3 regions of the Citrobacter europaeus genome follow, and region 1 is predicted to be linked to each of the others. Evidence: predicted binding sites of a transcription regulator. Region 1 holds the regulator's gene; each other region holds the start of a gene.

Region 1 (4,217 bases):
CTGGTTGCGTGCCCGGTTCTGACTCCAGAAAGCGCGGTAGGCTTCGCCCCGCACCTCAAATTCGACCTCGGCCAGACACTCTGCGGTGTCGCGGGTCATCAGGTCGTTTTGCGACTGTGACACGGTATTCAGGCGTGGCGTTTCGTGGTACAGCGCAAGGCAAATCGCGTCCAGCAGGGTGGTTTTCCCCGCCCCCGTTGGTCCGGTGATGGCAAACAGCCCGTTGCTGGCAAAAGGCTCGGCGGTAAAATCGACTTTCCATTCTCCCTTCAGGGAGTTGAGGTTTTTCAGGCGCAGGCTGAGAATTTTCATGCTTCAGCCTCCCCGGCAAGCGTGTGCAAGGTTGCGCTAAACAGCTGGTTAAGCCGCTCACGCTGTGGTTCTTCGAGTTCTTCCAGCGCCAGACGGCGGTCAAAAACTTCCGCCACACTCAGTTCACTTAACGTTTCACGCCGTTCATTGGCCATGATACGTTCGCGCTGTTCCCGGCTGCGGCGCACCAGTAACACCTCTACCGGTAAATCTTCGGTTAAGGCCTGGATTTTGCGCTGCATATCATGCAGATAGTCGTCGGTGGTGATTTCAATATCCAGCCACACCGGCGGCTCTTGCTGCATGTCGCGCCACTGGTCAAGCTGGGCGGTAATGGCGGCTAAATCGCCTTTCAGTACTGCAAGCTGCTGCGTGACCGGGACGGTGAGATTTTCAACGGCGCTGAGTTTCCCCGCTTCAAAGCTCACCAGATGTACACATTTGTTTTTGCCGCACTCGTCAAAACTGAGCGCAATCGGCGAACCGCAGTAGCGGATATGTTCCGTGCCGCCGATAACCTGCGCCCGGTGAATATGTCCCAGCGCGATGTAGTCCGCTGGTGGGAAGTTTTGTGCCGGGAAGGCGTCCAGCGTACCGATATAAATGTCACGTACGGCGTCACTTTTACTGGCGCCGACGGTGGTCAAATGTCCGGTCGCAATGATGGGGATATTCCGATCGCCGCGCAGCGTACAGGCGTCCTGATACTGCTGCTGGTAATAATCAGTAATCGCGCCCAGCAAATGCTGCTGTTTTTCTTGTCCTGTCAGTCCAGCCTGGCTGGTGATGATGTCGCGCGGACGTAAAAAAGGAACCGGACACAGGATTGCCCCCGGGGTGCCGTCGCGTTGTAGCAGAATTTGCGGCGCATGGCCGGCGCTGGCAACGACCGTGGTGTTGAGAAATGCCAGAATGTCGCGAGATTCATTGAGCGTGGCGACGGAGTCGTGGTTACCTGCCAGCACCACCAGATGACAGCCGGTTTGCTGCAAATTGACGACAAAGCGGTTATACAGCTCTCGGGCATAGCTTGGCGGTGAGCCAGTATCGAAAATATCGCCTGCCACAATTATGGCATCCACCTGCTGGGATTGCGCCGTTTCCAGCAGCCAGTCGAGAAAGGCCTGATGTTCAGCGGCGCGGCTCTTGCTGTAGAAATTTTGGCCCAGATGCCAGTCAGACGTGTGAAGGATACGCATAAGAGTTCCATGACGATAAAACAATGGCGGGGATTATAACCCTGTAAGGACGTTAATATCTTGTCTCCGGGCTGTCATAATTCACCGGGCTGCGTTAAACCTGGGCTATCTTTTCATAAATCTGTCATAAAACTGACGCATAATGGCACTGTATTGATGGCAAACGATTTAATTATAAACAGGGCAAATCATGGCGAGACGTATTCTGGTCGTAGAAGATGAAGCTCCAATTCGTGAAATGGTCTGCTTCGTGCTCGAGCAAAACGGATTTCAACCCGTTGAAGCCGAAGACTATGACAGTGCTGTGAACCAACTCAATGAACCCTGGCCGGATCTCGTCTTACTTGACTGGATGCTTCCCGGCGGCTCGGGTCTGCAGTTTATTAAACATCTCAAGCGCGAAGCGATGACGCGGGACATCCCTGTGATGATGCTGACGGCGAGAGGTGAAGAGGAAGACCGCGTTCGGGGTCTGGAAACCGGCGCGGATGACTATATTACCAAGCCGTTTTCTCCCAAGGAGCTGGTGGCGCGTATTAAAGCGGTTCTGCGTCGTATTTCCCCGATGGCGGTGGAAGAGGTTATTGAGATGCAGGGGCTAAGCCTTGATCCGACCTCGCATCGCGTGATGACCGGCGAGGATCCGCTGGATATGGGGCCGACCGAATTCAAACTGTTGCACTTCTTTATGACTCACCCTGAGCGTGTCTACAGCCGTGAACAACTCCTCAATCATGTCTGGGGAACCAATGTCTACGTGGAAGACCGGACAGTGGATGTGCATATCCGCCGCTTACGTAAAGCGCTGGAGCACAGCGGACACGATCGTATGGTGCAGACGGTTCGCGGGACGGGATATCGTTTTTCGACCCGCTTCTGACTGACAAGAATCATGGCCTGATGGAGTAGGCCGTAAATGGAGTAAGACGTTTGCTAGAACGATTGTCATGGAAAAGGTTGGTACTGGAGCTGATCCTGTGCTGCATACCGGCATTTATCCTTAGCGCTTTTTTCGGTTACCTGCCCTGGTTTTTACTGGCGTCGGTAACGGGCCTGCTTATCTGGCATTTCTGGAATCTATTACGTTTGTCCTGGTGGCTATGGGTCGACAGAAGCATGACGCCGCCGCCGGGGCGAGGCAGTTGGGAGCCGCTGTTATATGGGCTGCATCAAATGCAGCTTCGCAACAAAAAGCGCCGTCGAGAACTGGGTAACCTGATTAAACGTTTTCGCAGCGGGGCGGAATCGCTACCCGACGCGGTGGTGTTGACCACCGAAGAAGGCGGTATCTTCTGGTGTAACGGACTGGCTCAGCAGGTTCTGGGACTGCGCTGGCCGGACGATAGCGGGCAAAATATTCTTAACCTGCTTCGCTATCCGGAATTCACACAATATCTGAAAACGCGCGACTTTAGCCGGCCTATCAATCTGGTGCTCAATACCGGACGGCATCTGGAAATTCGCGTGATGCCCTACACCGATAAGCAACTGCTGATGGTGGCGCGCGACGTTACCCAGATGCACCAACTTGAAGGTTCACGACGTAACTTTTTTGCCAACGCCAGCCATGAGCTGCGTACGCCGCTGACGGTGTTACAGGGTTACCTGGAAATGATGCAGGAGCATCCGCTGGAAGGGACGACGCGTGAAAAAGCGCTGCATACCATGCGTGAACAAACGTACCGCATGGAAGGACTGGTGAAACAGCTGCTGACGCTGTCAAAAATTGAGGCTGCACCGACGTTGCAACTGAATGAGAAGGTCGATGTACCCATGATGCTGCGCGTAGTTGAGCATGAAGCGCAGACGCTGAGCCAGCAAAAACATACGTTTACCTTTGATGTTGATAACAGCCTGAACGTGCGGGGTAACGAGGAACAGTTGCGTAGCGCTATCTCGAATCTCGTCTACAACGCAGTAAACCACACGCCTGCGGGAACGCACATTACCGTACGCTGGCAGCATGTGGCGTCGGGGGCGGAGTTTTGTGTGGAAGATAACGGTCCGGGCATTGCCGCCGAGCATATTCCACGTTTGACCGAACGTTTTTACCGAGTGGATAAAGCGCGATCGCGGCAAACAGGCGGTAGCGGGCTGGGTCTGGCCATCGTGAAGCATGCGCTGCATCATCACGACAGCCGCTTGAATATCGAAAGCGAACCAGGTCAGGGGACGCGATTTAGTTTCGTGATCCCAGAACGTTTGATTGCCAAAAGTAACGGTTAAAGCACATTCGTAAGATTAACTTTCCAAAAGCCAGCACAAGCTGGCTTTTTCCATGCGGTCAATATATGACTCCTGAATTTTACGACGTTTGATTGTTTTTTGTTCGAACTATTACCCATACCTTTTTCCATGAAATGGTGTTTTGTGCTAACCCAATTTTTCATATCGCTATATTGTTCTGGTTTTTGGATCCCACCTTGCTTTAAAACGTTATAAGCGTTTAAATTGCGCTCCAGGTGCTGTCATACCGACTGCATTTGCGCGGTAAATCGAAAAACTATTCTTCGCCGCGCCAGCTCGGGAGTGTTTCCCGCTGGAATTGAGCAAAAATGCCGCTGTATTGTCCCCCAGGGAAAGGCAAAAATTTATTATTTTCAACACCACATCCACAGGCAGTAAGACTTTATGACCCATCAGTTAAAATCGCGCGATATTATCGCTTTGGGATTTATGACATTTGCACTGTTCGTTGGTGCAGGT
Region 2 (4,217 bases), 460 kb from region 1:
CGTTTTTTGCCCGTGGAACAACTGGAAAACGCGCTGCATGGCTGGGATGCGGAATACCAGTCTCATGCCGTCACGCTGTGGTTTGATGATGCGCTGAGCGCCATGCGCTCGCTAAAAGGCATCGGCGCGACGCATTTGCATGATGGACGCGAGCAGCGCGTGCTTACCCGTTCGCAGCTTCGTCAGCTACAGCTAGCCTGGCCCTGTCAGCAGGGGAAATATCCGCTGACTTATCAACTATTTTTGGGAGTGATTCAACGTGACTAACACCTATTTTGTCACCGGGACGGATACTGAGGTGGGTAAAACTATCGCCAGCTGTGCGCTGCTTCAGGCGGCGGGACAGCTGGGGTTACGAACCGTTGGTTATAAACCCGTGGCGTCAGGCAGTGAAATGACGACTGAAGGTCTGCGTAATAGCGATGCCCTGGCATTACAGCGCAACAGCGTTGTGCCGGTGGATTATGCGGCTATCAACCCCTATACCTTCGCAGAACCTACCTCACCGCATATCATCAGCGCTGACGAAGGCCGCCCGATTCAGGCCTCAGTGATGTCTGCAGGTTTACGCGCGCTGGAAGAGCAGGCTGAGTGGGTGCTGGTGGAGGGCGCTGGCGGGTGGTTTACGCCGCTTTCGCCAACGCTGAGTTTTGCTGACTGGGTAACAGCAGAGCAACTGCCGGTGATTCTGGTGGTTGGCGTTAAGCTCGGGTGCATCAACCACGCTATGCTGACCGCCCAGGCGGTGCAGCAGGCCGGACTGAAACTTGCCGGATGGGTTGCCAATGATGTGACGCCACCCGGCAAGCGTCATGCTGAATATATGGCAACGCTCAGACGTGTACTTGCGGCTCCAATGCTGGGGGAAATTCCCTGGCTGGCAGAAGAGCCGGAGCAGGCATCGACAGGGCGTTATATCGATCTTAGCGTTTTATCTCTGGCGTCCCCCAGTCATTGATTAACGGGTCGCCGAACGGTGTTATTTCCCCCTGAGCCACGTTGCGCCCCCGGTGTAACAAGCAGTAGCAGTCGGCGACCCGACGAATAAACGGCAGGCTCTGCTCCGCGAGCATAATGGCGATGCCAAGCTCCTGGCTTAGCCTCACAATCAGGTTTCCCAACTTGTGGATATACGCCTGGCCACTGCCTCGCGTGGGCTCATCGAGGATCAGCAGGCGCGGGCGAGTGACCAGCGCGCTGGCGAGCGCAAGCTGGTGCTGATTATCCTCTGATAATGCCGCTCCTTTGGCCTGACGTAGTACAAACAGCTGTGGAAACAGGCGGTAAATGTCGCTACTGTTCATCGTTTCGCTTTCTTCAACAGCCTGGCGGGCAATATGCAGATTTTCCTCGACCGTCAGTTGCGAAAAAATCCGTCTTTCTTGTGAAACGGAGTTAATACCCAGCGCAATGCGATTTGCCGCCGGGATCGGACTCAGATCGCGTGGCGGCGCGCCTGCCTGATGCCAGAACATGGTGCCGCTTTCGATCGGTAGGTTGCCGATGATGCAATTGGCCAGCGTAGTCTTTCCCATCCCCGGAAGCCCCAGCACGCCGGTACATTTGCCGGGCAGCAGGTCGAGATCCACATCCCACAATGAGTGCTGATTGCCGTAATAGTGATTCACTGCGCGAAGACTCAACATAGATTTCTCCATCATGATGTTATCCGGCACACGGACAGGTCGTCGGAAGAAAACTGCAATTCTCTTGCCAGAAGAGGGCTTCGGGACAAAAACAGTGGGATAACATGCTAAGTGGGTCGAAATATCTGGTTTGTCAGAAGGAGAGCGCTGTTTTGTGCACATTACCAGTGCCTGGCGGTGCCGTGATGGTGCAGGCAGGAAAATGATGAAAATGCGAGCAAGATCCCGGCCATTCCAGGCCGCTTCGTTAGCTGATAAATATCAAAAAATAGCGATAATTTTTTTTTATGCCACCGGAAAAGGGAGTAAGGGCGTTTTTGCCAGGCTACAGTCCATACGGGCTGGAGGCAGTTATCCACTATTCCTGTGGATAACCTTGTGTATTAGAGTTAGAAAACACAATGTAAGCGAGAGAAGACGCGGCCTGCGACTAAATTGGTGCGAAAGACGGCTCGGGATAATAGTCATTAAATTACAGGATGTTAGATAAAATCAATGGCTGTCGCAGAAGTGTCATGCGTTGCCACAAAACTTTCATCGAGTGGCTTGACAAATGTTAAAAAAGTCATTGCTTTGGGGATAACGCATTTTTACTGGTGTTTTATCTCGCCTGAGGCCAAATTTTAGTCGCCCGTCACGGCCGTTCTGATGGCGTATCAGAAATATTATGGCGCGTTACTGTTTTTTCATCCAGTATATTTTACTGGCAAAATATACCACTGCGAGTAAAATTACACACCTGCCCGCCCATTGCTTCAGGTAGCTGCTCATGAGTAAACCGTTCAAACTAAATTCCGCTTTTAAACCCTCTGGCGATCAGCCTGAGGCAATTCGTCGTCTGGAAGAAGGGCTGGAGGATGGTCTGGCGCATCAGACGCTGCTGGGGGTGACAGGGTCGGGGAAGACATTCACCATCGCTAACGTGATTGCGGACTTGCAACGTCCTACCATGGTGCTGGCGCCCAATAAGACGCTTGCCGCGCAGCTGTATGGAGAGATGAAAGAATTCTTCCCGGATAACGCGGTTGAGTATTTCGTCTCCTACTACGACTATTATCAGCCGGAAGCCTACGTGCCAAGTTCTGACACCTTCATCGAGAAGGATGCCTCGGTCAACGAACACATTGAGCAGATGCGTCTGTCGGCGACCAAAGCGCTGCTGGAACGTCGTGACGTCGTTGTTGTGGCGTCGGTTTCCGCTATCTATGGTCTGGGTGACCCGGATCTGTATCTGAAAATGATGCTGCATCTGACGGTGGGGATGATTATCGACCAGCGCGCGATCCTGCGCCGCCTGGCGGAACTGCAGTATACCCGCAACGATCAGGCATTCCAGCGCGGAACCTTCCGCGTGCGCGGTGAAGTGATCGACATTTTCCCGGCAGAATCCGACGACATCGCGCTGCGTGTGGAACTGTTTGATGAAGAGGTCGAACGTTTATCGCTGTTTGACCCGCTAACCGGGCAGGTCGAATCCACTATTTCGCGCTACACCATTTATCCTAAAACGCACTATGTGACGCCGCGTGAACGTATCGTGCAGGCGATGGAAGAAATCAAAGTTGAACTGGCAGAGCGGCGTAAAATTCTGCTGGCAAATAACAAACTGCTCGAAGAGCAGCGGCTCAGCCAGCGTACGCAGTTCGATCTGGAAATGATGAACGAGCTGGGTTACTGCTCGGGGATTGAAAACTATTCCCGCTATCTCTCCGGGCGTGGCCCCGGCGAGCCGCCGCCGACGCTGTTTGATTACCTGCCTGCCGATGGTCTGCTGGTGGTGGATGAATCCCACGTCACTATTCCGCAAATTGGCGGCATGTACCGCGGTGACCGGGCGCGTAAAGAGACTCTGGTCGAGTACGGTTTCCGTCTGCCGTCGGCGCTGGATAACCGTCCACTTAAATTTGAAGAGTTCGAGGCGTTGGCACCGCAGACCATCTACGTCTCAGCGACACCGGGCAACTATGAGCTGGAGAAATCCGGTGATGAAGTGGTCGATCAGGTCGTACGACCGACCGGCCTGCTGGATCCGGTTATTGAGGTGCGTCCGGTGGCGACGCAGGTCGACGATCTGCTGTCTGAGATCCGCATTCGTGCGGCGATTAACGAACGTGTGCTGGTCACCACGCTCACCAAACGGATGGCGGAGGATCTCACCGAGTACCTCGAAGAGCACGGTGAACGGGTGCGCTATTTGCACTCTGACATCGATACCGTGGAACGTATGGAAATCATTCGTGACCTGCGTCTGGGTGAGTTTGACGTGCTGGTGGGTATCAACCTGTTACGTGAGGGTCTGGACATGCCTGAGGTCTCACTGGTGGCGATTCTGGACGCAGACAAAGAAGGGTTCCTGCGTTCTGAACGTTCGCTTATCCAGACCATCGGTCGTGCGGCGCGTAATATCAACGGTAAGGCGATTCTCTACGGCGATAAAATTACCGCCTCAATGGCCAAAGCGATTGGTGAAACCGAACGTCGTCGTGAGAAACAGCAACTCTACAACGAAGAACATGGTATTACGCCGCAGGGCCTGAACAAGAAAGTGGTCGATATTCTGGCGTTGGGTCA
Region 3 (4,217 bases), 2.2 Mb from region 1:
CGCGTGACAATCGTGCAGCGTAAACCGCTTTTTTGCAGTTGCAGGCCGCACAGCAGTCCGGCCAGACCGCCGCCGATAATGACGGTATCAAATTTCATCCTGGTGCTCCTTTTCCAGACCGCACAATCCCTGATAGACCCAGCGCGTGAATTCGCTTTCGCGCAGCGCATCTCCCCAGGCGATAGGCTGCACGCCTTTCCAGCGCTCGTTGAGGAAATCGGAAAGCTGGGTGATAGATTGCGCGGCGGTGGTGACATTAAAACGTTGCAGCAAACCTGCGGCGCGACAGGCACATAATTCGCCCTGGCAGGTCCCCATTCCAACACGGGTACGGCGACGCAAATCCAGCAGACTGTTGACGGTTAAATTTTCGACGGCGTATTGCACTTCGCCTGCAGTGACCGCTTCGCATTCACAGACCAGGCTGCGGTGTTGACGACCTTCACTAAGCCACGCAGGGGTGCGATCGCCGTGGCGGTAGACCGCCGAGCCGCGCAGTGGTGCGGGCAACGAGATCACGCGTTTAAGCGTATGCTCGGTAGAATCCTGTGAGCCAGGCAGCGCGGTGTCTGCCGTTGTACAAGGTTGGGTATTACCCAGCTTACGGCAAACCGCATCGGTAGCCCATTCCGCCATCAGGCGGTAGGTCATCAGTTTGCCGCCGGTAATGGTGATAAATCCCTCCAGTCCGTCACGCCCTGCATGATCGAACAGCACAATTCCGCGGCTGACGTTACGTCCACTTGGATCGTCGTCACTGGCCACCAGCGGACGCACACCTGAGTAGGCGCGTAAAATGCGCGTTTTCGCCATAATCGGCGCCAGTTTCTCACCTTCACGCAGCAGAATATCGACCTCTTCTGCGGTGACGCGGTTGCTGTCTATATCGTCGTAATCAATGTGCTGCGAGGTAGTACCGATTAGCGAAATGGTATCACCGGGCACCAGAATATCGGCGTCAGACGGCTTACGGCAGCGGTTGATGACATGCTGGTTAATACGATGATCCATAATCAGCAGTGAACCTTTGGCCGGAAACATACGGATGCTCAGATCGGCATATTCCGCGATGCGCTGGCCCCAGATCCCGGCGGCGTTGACCACTACTGGCGCATGCAGGGACTGCATCTCACCCGTAAGATGGTTACGCACGTTAACGCCGCAAACCGTTGCCCCTTCGCGAATCAGTCCCGTCACTTCATGGGCCGTTAAGATAACCGCGCCATGCTCACGCGCATCCAGCATGTTGGCGGCGGTTAAGCGGAAAGGATCAACCGTGCCGTCCGGCACTTTTACCGCACCAATCAGCTGTGGGTTAACGGAGGGTTCGATAATGCGGGCCTGCTGAGGGTCGATCGCTTCTGCGCGAATACCGGCCTCTTCACAGGCGCGAATAAAGGTAGCCTGAAAGGAGAGCTCATCCTCCGGCAGGGTAATAAACAGACCGTCCGTCGGCTCAACGCAATGACGGGCGATACGTTTCAGAATTTGGTTTTCGCTGATGCACTCACGGGCAGATTCAGCATCGGTGACGGCGTAGCGCGCACCGCTGTGCAGCAGGCCGTGGTTACGTCCGGTCGCCCCTGTGGCGATATCGTGGCGCTCCACTAAGATGACGCGCAACCCGCGCAGTGCACAATCACGTGCGATCCCTGCACCAGTTGCTCCTCCACCAATGATAATCACGTCACTTGTTTGCGAGTCGCGAGTTTTCATTGTTTTTCCTCACAGTTCGTTTTTTATCATTTAGCCACATAAAAAACATGGATTGTTTGATTTCGCGCATAATCGCTCATTATTCGAAAATGAAACGTGATTTCATGCGCTTTTATGAACATTTGTCATAAATCTGTAACAATATGTGCTGCGTTTCACATTTTTGTTATGTATCTTTCCTTAACATCGCGGCCACACTGGGAGCGGTAGGGTAGTAATGACGAACTGCAGTGTTTACTTCGAATGAAAGACGGCCACGGAGGCTACACTATGTTGAGCATTTTTAAACCAGCGTCACACACGGCGCGTTTGCCTGCAGCGGAGATCGACCCGACATATCGTCGATTACGTTGGCAGATTTTTCTGGGGATATTTTTTGGTTATGCCGCGTACTATCTGGTACGTAAGAACTTTGCCCTTGCGATGCCGTATCTGGTTGAGCAAGGCTTTTCGCGTGGCGATCTGGGTTTTGCCTTGTCCGGTATCTCCATTGCTTATGGATTTTCGAAATTCATCATGGGATCCGTCTCGGATCGCTCGAATCCGCGCGTTTTCCTGCCAGCGGGTCTGATACTGGCCGCCGCTGTGATGTTGTTTATGGGCTTTGTGCCGTGGGCGACGTCGAGCATTGCGATTATGTTTGTGCTGCTGTTCCTCTGCGGATGGTTCCAGGGAATGGGGTGGCCGCCGTGTGGTCGTACCATGGTGCACTGGTGGTCGCAGAAAGAGCGTGGGGGCATAGTTTCCGTCTGGAACTGTGCGCACAACGTGGGCGGCGGTCTGCCTCCTCTGTTGTTCCTGCTGGGCATGGCCTGGTTTAATGACTGGAAAGCGGCGCTGTACATGCCTGCTTTCGGTGCGATCGTCGTCGCGCTGTTTGCTTTTGCTCTGATGCGCGACACGCCGCAATCCTGTGGCCTGCCGCCTATCGAAGAGTACAAGAACGACTACCCGGACGATTACAACGAGAAAGCGGAAGAAGAGCTGACTGCGAAGCAGATCTTCATGCAATACGTACTGCCGAACAAACTGTTGTGGTACATCGCTATCGCCAACGTGTTTGTTTATCTGCTGCGCTACGGCATCCTCGACTGGTCACCGACCTATCTGAAAGAAGTGAAGCATTTCGCACTGGATAAATCTTCCTGGGCCTACTTCCTGTATGAATATGCGGGTATTCCGGGCACGCTGCTGTGTGGCTGGATGTCGGATAAAGTCTTCCGTGGCAACCGTGGTGCGACCGGCGTGTTCTTTATGACGCTGGTGACGATTGCGACCATCGTTTACTGGATGAACCCGGCAGGAAATCCGAACGTTGATATGGCTTGTATGATTATCATCGGCTTCCTGATCTACGGCCCGGTCATGCTGATTGGTCTGCACGCGCTGGAACTGGCGCCGAAAAAAGCGGCGGGTACGGCGGCAGGCTTCACCGGACTGTTCGGTTATCTCGGCGGTTCTGTGGCGGCGAGCGCCATTGTCGGCTACACCGTTGACTTCTTCGGTTGGGACGGCGGCTTTATGGTGATGATTGGCGGTAGCGTGCTGGCGGTAATTCTGCTGGTGGTCGTTATGATTGGCGAAAAACGTCATCACGAAGAGATGGAACTGAAGCGTAACGGGGGCTAATAGATGAAAACCACATTGAAAAGTCTCAGCGTAGCGCTAATGCTGGCAGGTATGGTGGTTAGCAGCGCAGCGGTTGCCGCTGATAAAATCGTGATTGCGCACCGTGGCGCCAGCGGTTATCTACCGGAGCATACGCTGCCTGCGAAAGCGATGGCCTATGCTCAGGGCGCAGATTACCTGGAACAGGATTTGGTGATGACCAAGGACGACCATCTGGTCGTCCTGCATGACCACTATCTTGACCGCGTCACCGATGTTGCCGAGCGTTTCCCGGATCGCGCGCGTAAAGACGGGCGTTATTACGCTATCGACTTTACGCTGGATGAGATTAAATCGCTGAAATTTACCGAAGGCTTTGATATCGAAAATGGCAAAAAGGTCCAGACCTACCCAGGGCGTTTCCCGATGGGTAAATCTGACTTCCGCGTACACACTTTCGAAGAAGAGATTGAGTTTGTTCAGGGATTAAATCATTCAACCGGTAAAAACATCGGTATTTATCCGGAAATGAAAGCACCGTGGTTCCATCATCAGGAAGGGAAGGACATTGCGGCTAAAACGCTGGAAGTACTGAAAAAGTACGGGTATACCGACAAGAACGACAAGGTCTATCTGCAGTGTTTTGATGTCGCAGAGTTAAAGCGCATTAAGAATGAGCTGGAACCGAAGATGGGGATGGATCTCAATCTGGTACAGTTGATTGCGTACACTGACTGGAATGAAACACAGGAGAAAAAGCCGGACGGCAGTTGGGTTAATTACAACTACGACTGGATGTTTAAACCGGGTGCCATGAAGCAGGTTGCGCAGTATGCGGACGGCATTGGGCCGGACTACCACATGCTGGTTGATGAGAAGTCGAAGAAAGGCAA

The links. Region 1 encodes PhoB, which activates phosphate uptake and scavenging genes when phosphate is short. Its sites were predicted from a motif close to CTGTCATAAAACTGNCNNAT; they were not measured.
Region 2: uvrB (excinuclease ABC subunit UvrB) is a predicted target of PhoB. The motif match lies at 2,167-2,186, and genes of this name have one in related genera.
Region 3: glpT (glycerol-3-phosphate transporter) is a predicted target of PhoB. The motif match lies at 1,839-1,858, and genes of this name have one in related genera.

The regions. Positions count from the first base shown of each region.
Region 1 covers NZ_CP148084.1:3,882,814-3,887,030, reverse strand. The annotation lists gene sbcC (exonuclease subunit SbcC) at 1-312, opposite strand, end outside; gene sbcD (exonuclease subunit SbcD) at 309-1,511, opposite strand; gene phoB (phosphate response regulator transcription factor PhoB) at 1,702-2,391, shown strand; gene phoR (phosphate regulon sensor histidine kinase PhoR) at 2,442-3,737, shown strand; gene brnQ (branched-chain amino acid transporter carrier protein BrnQ) at 4,143-4,217, shown strand, end outside.
Region 2 covers NZ_CP148084.1:3,422,933-3,427,149, reverse strand. The annotation lists gene bioC (malonyl-ACP O-methyltransferase BioC) at 1-267, shown strand, start outside; gene bioD (dethiobiotin synthase) at 260-958, shown strand; gene WHR59_RS16205 (ABC transporter ATP-binding protein) at 924-1,646, opposite strand; gene uvrB (excinuclease ABC subunit UvrB) at 2,416-4,217, shown strand, end outside.
Region 3 covers NZ_CP148084.1:1,654,659-1,658,875, forward strand. The annotation lists gene glpB (glycerol-3-phosphate dehydrogenase subunit GlpB) at 1-98, opposite strand, end outside; gene glpA (anaerobic glycerol-3-phosphate dehydrogenase subunit A) at 88-1,716, opposite strand; gene glpT (glycerol-3-phosphate transporter) at 1,987-3,345, shown strand; gene glpQ (glycerophosphodiester phosphodiesterase) at 3,349-4,217, shown strand, end outside.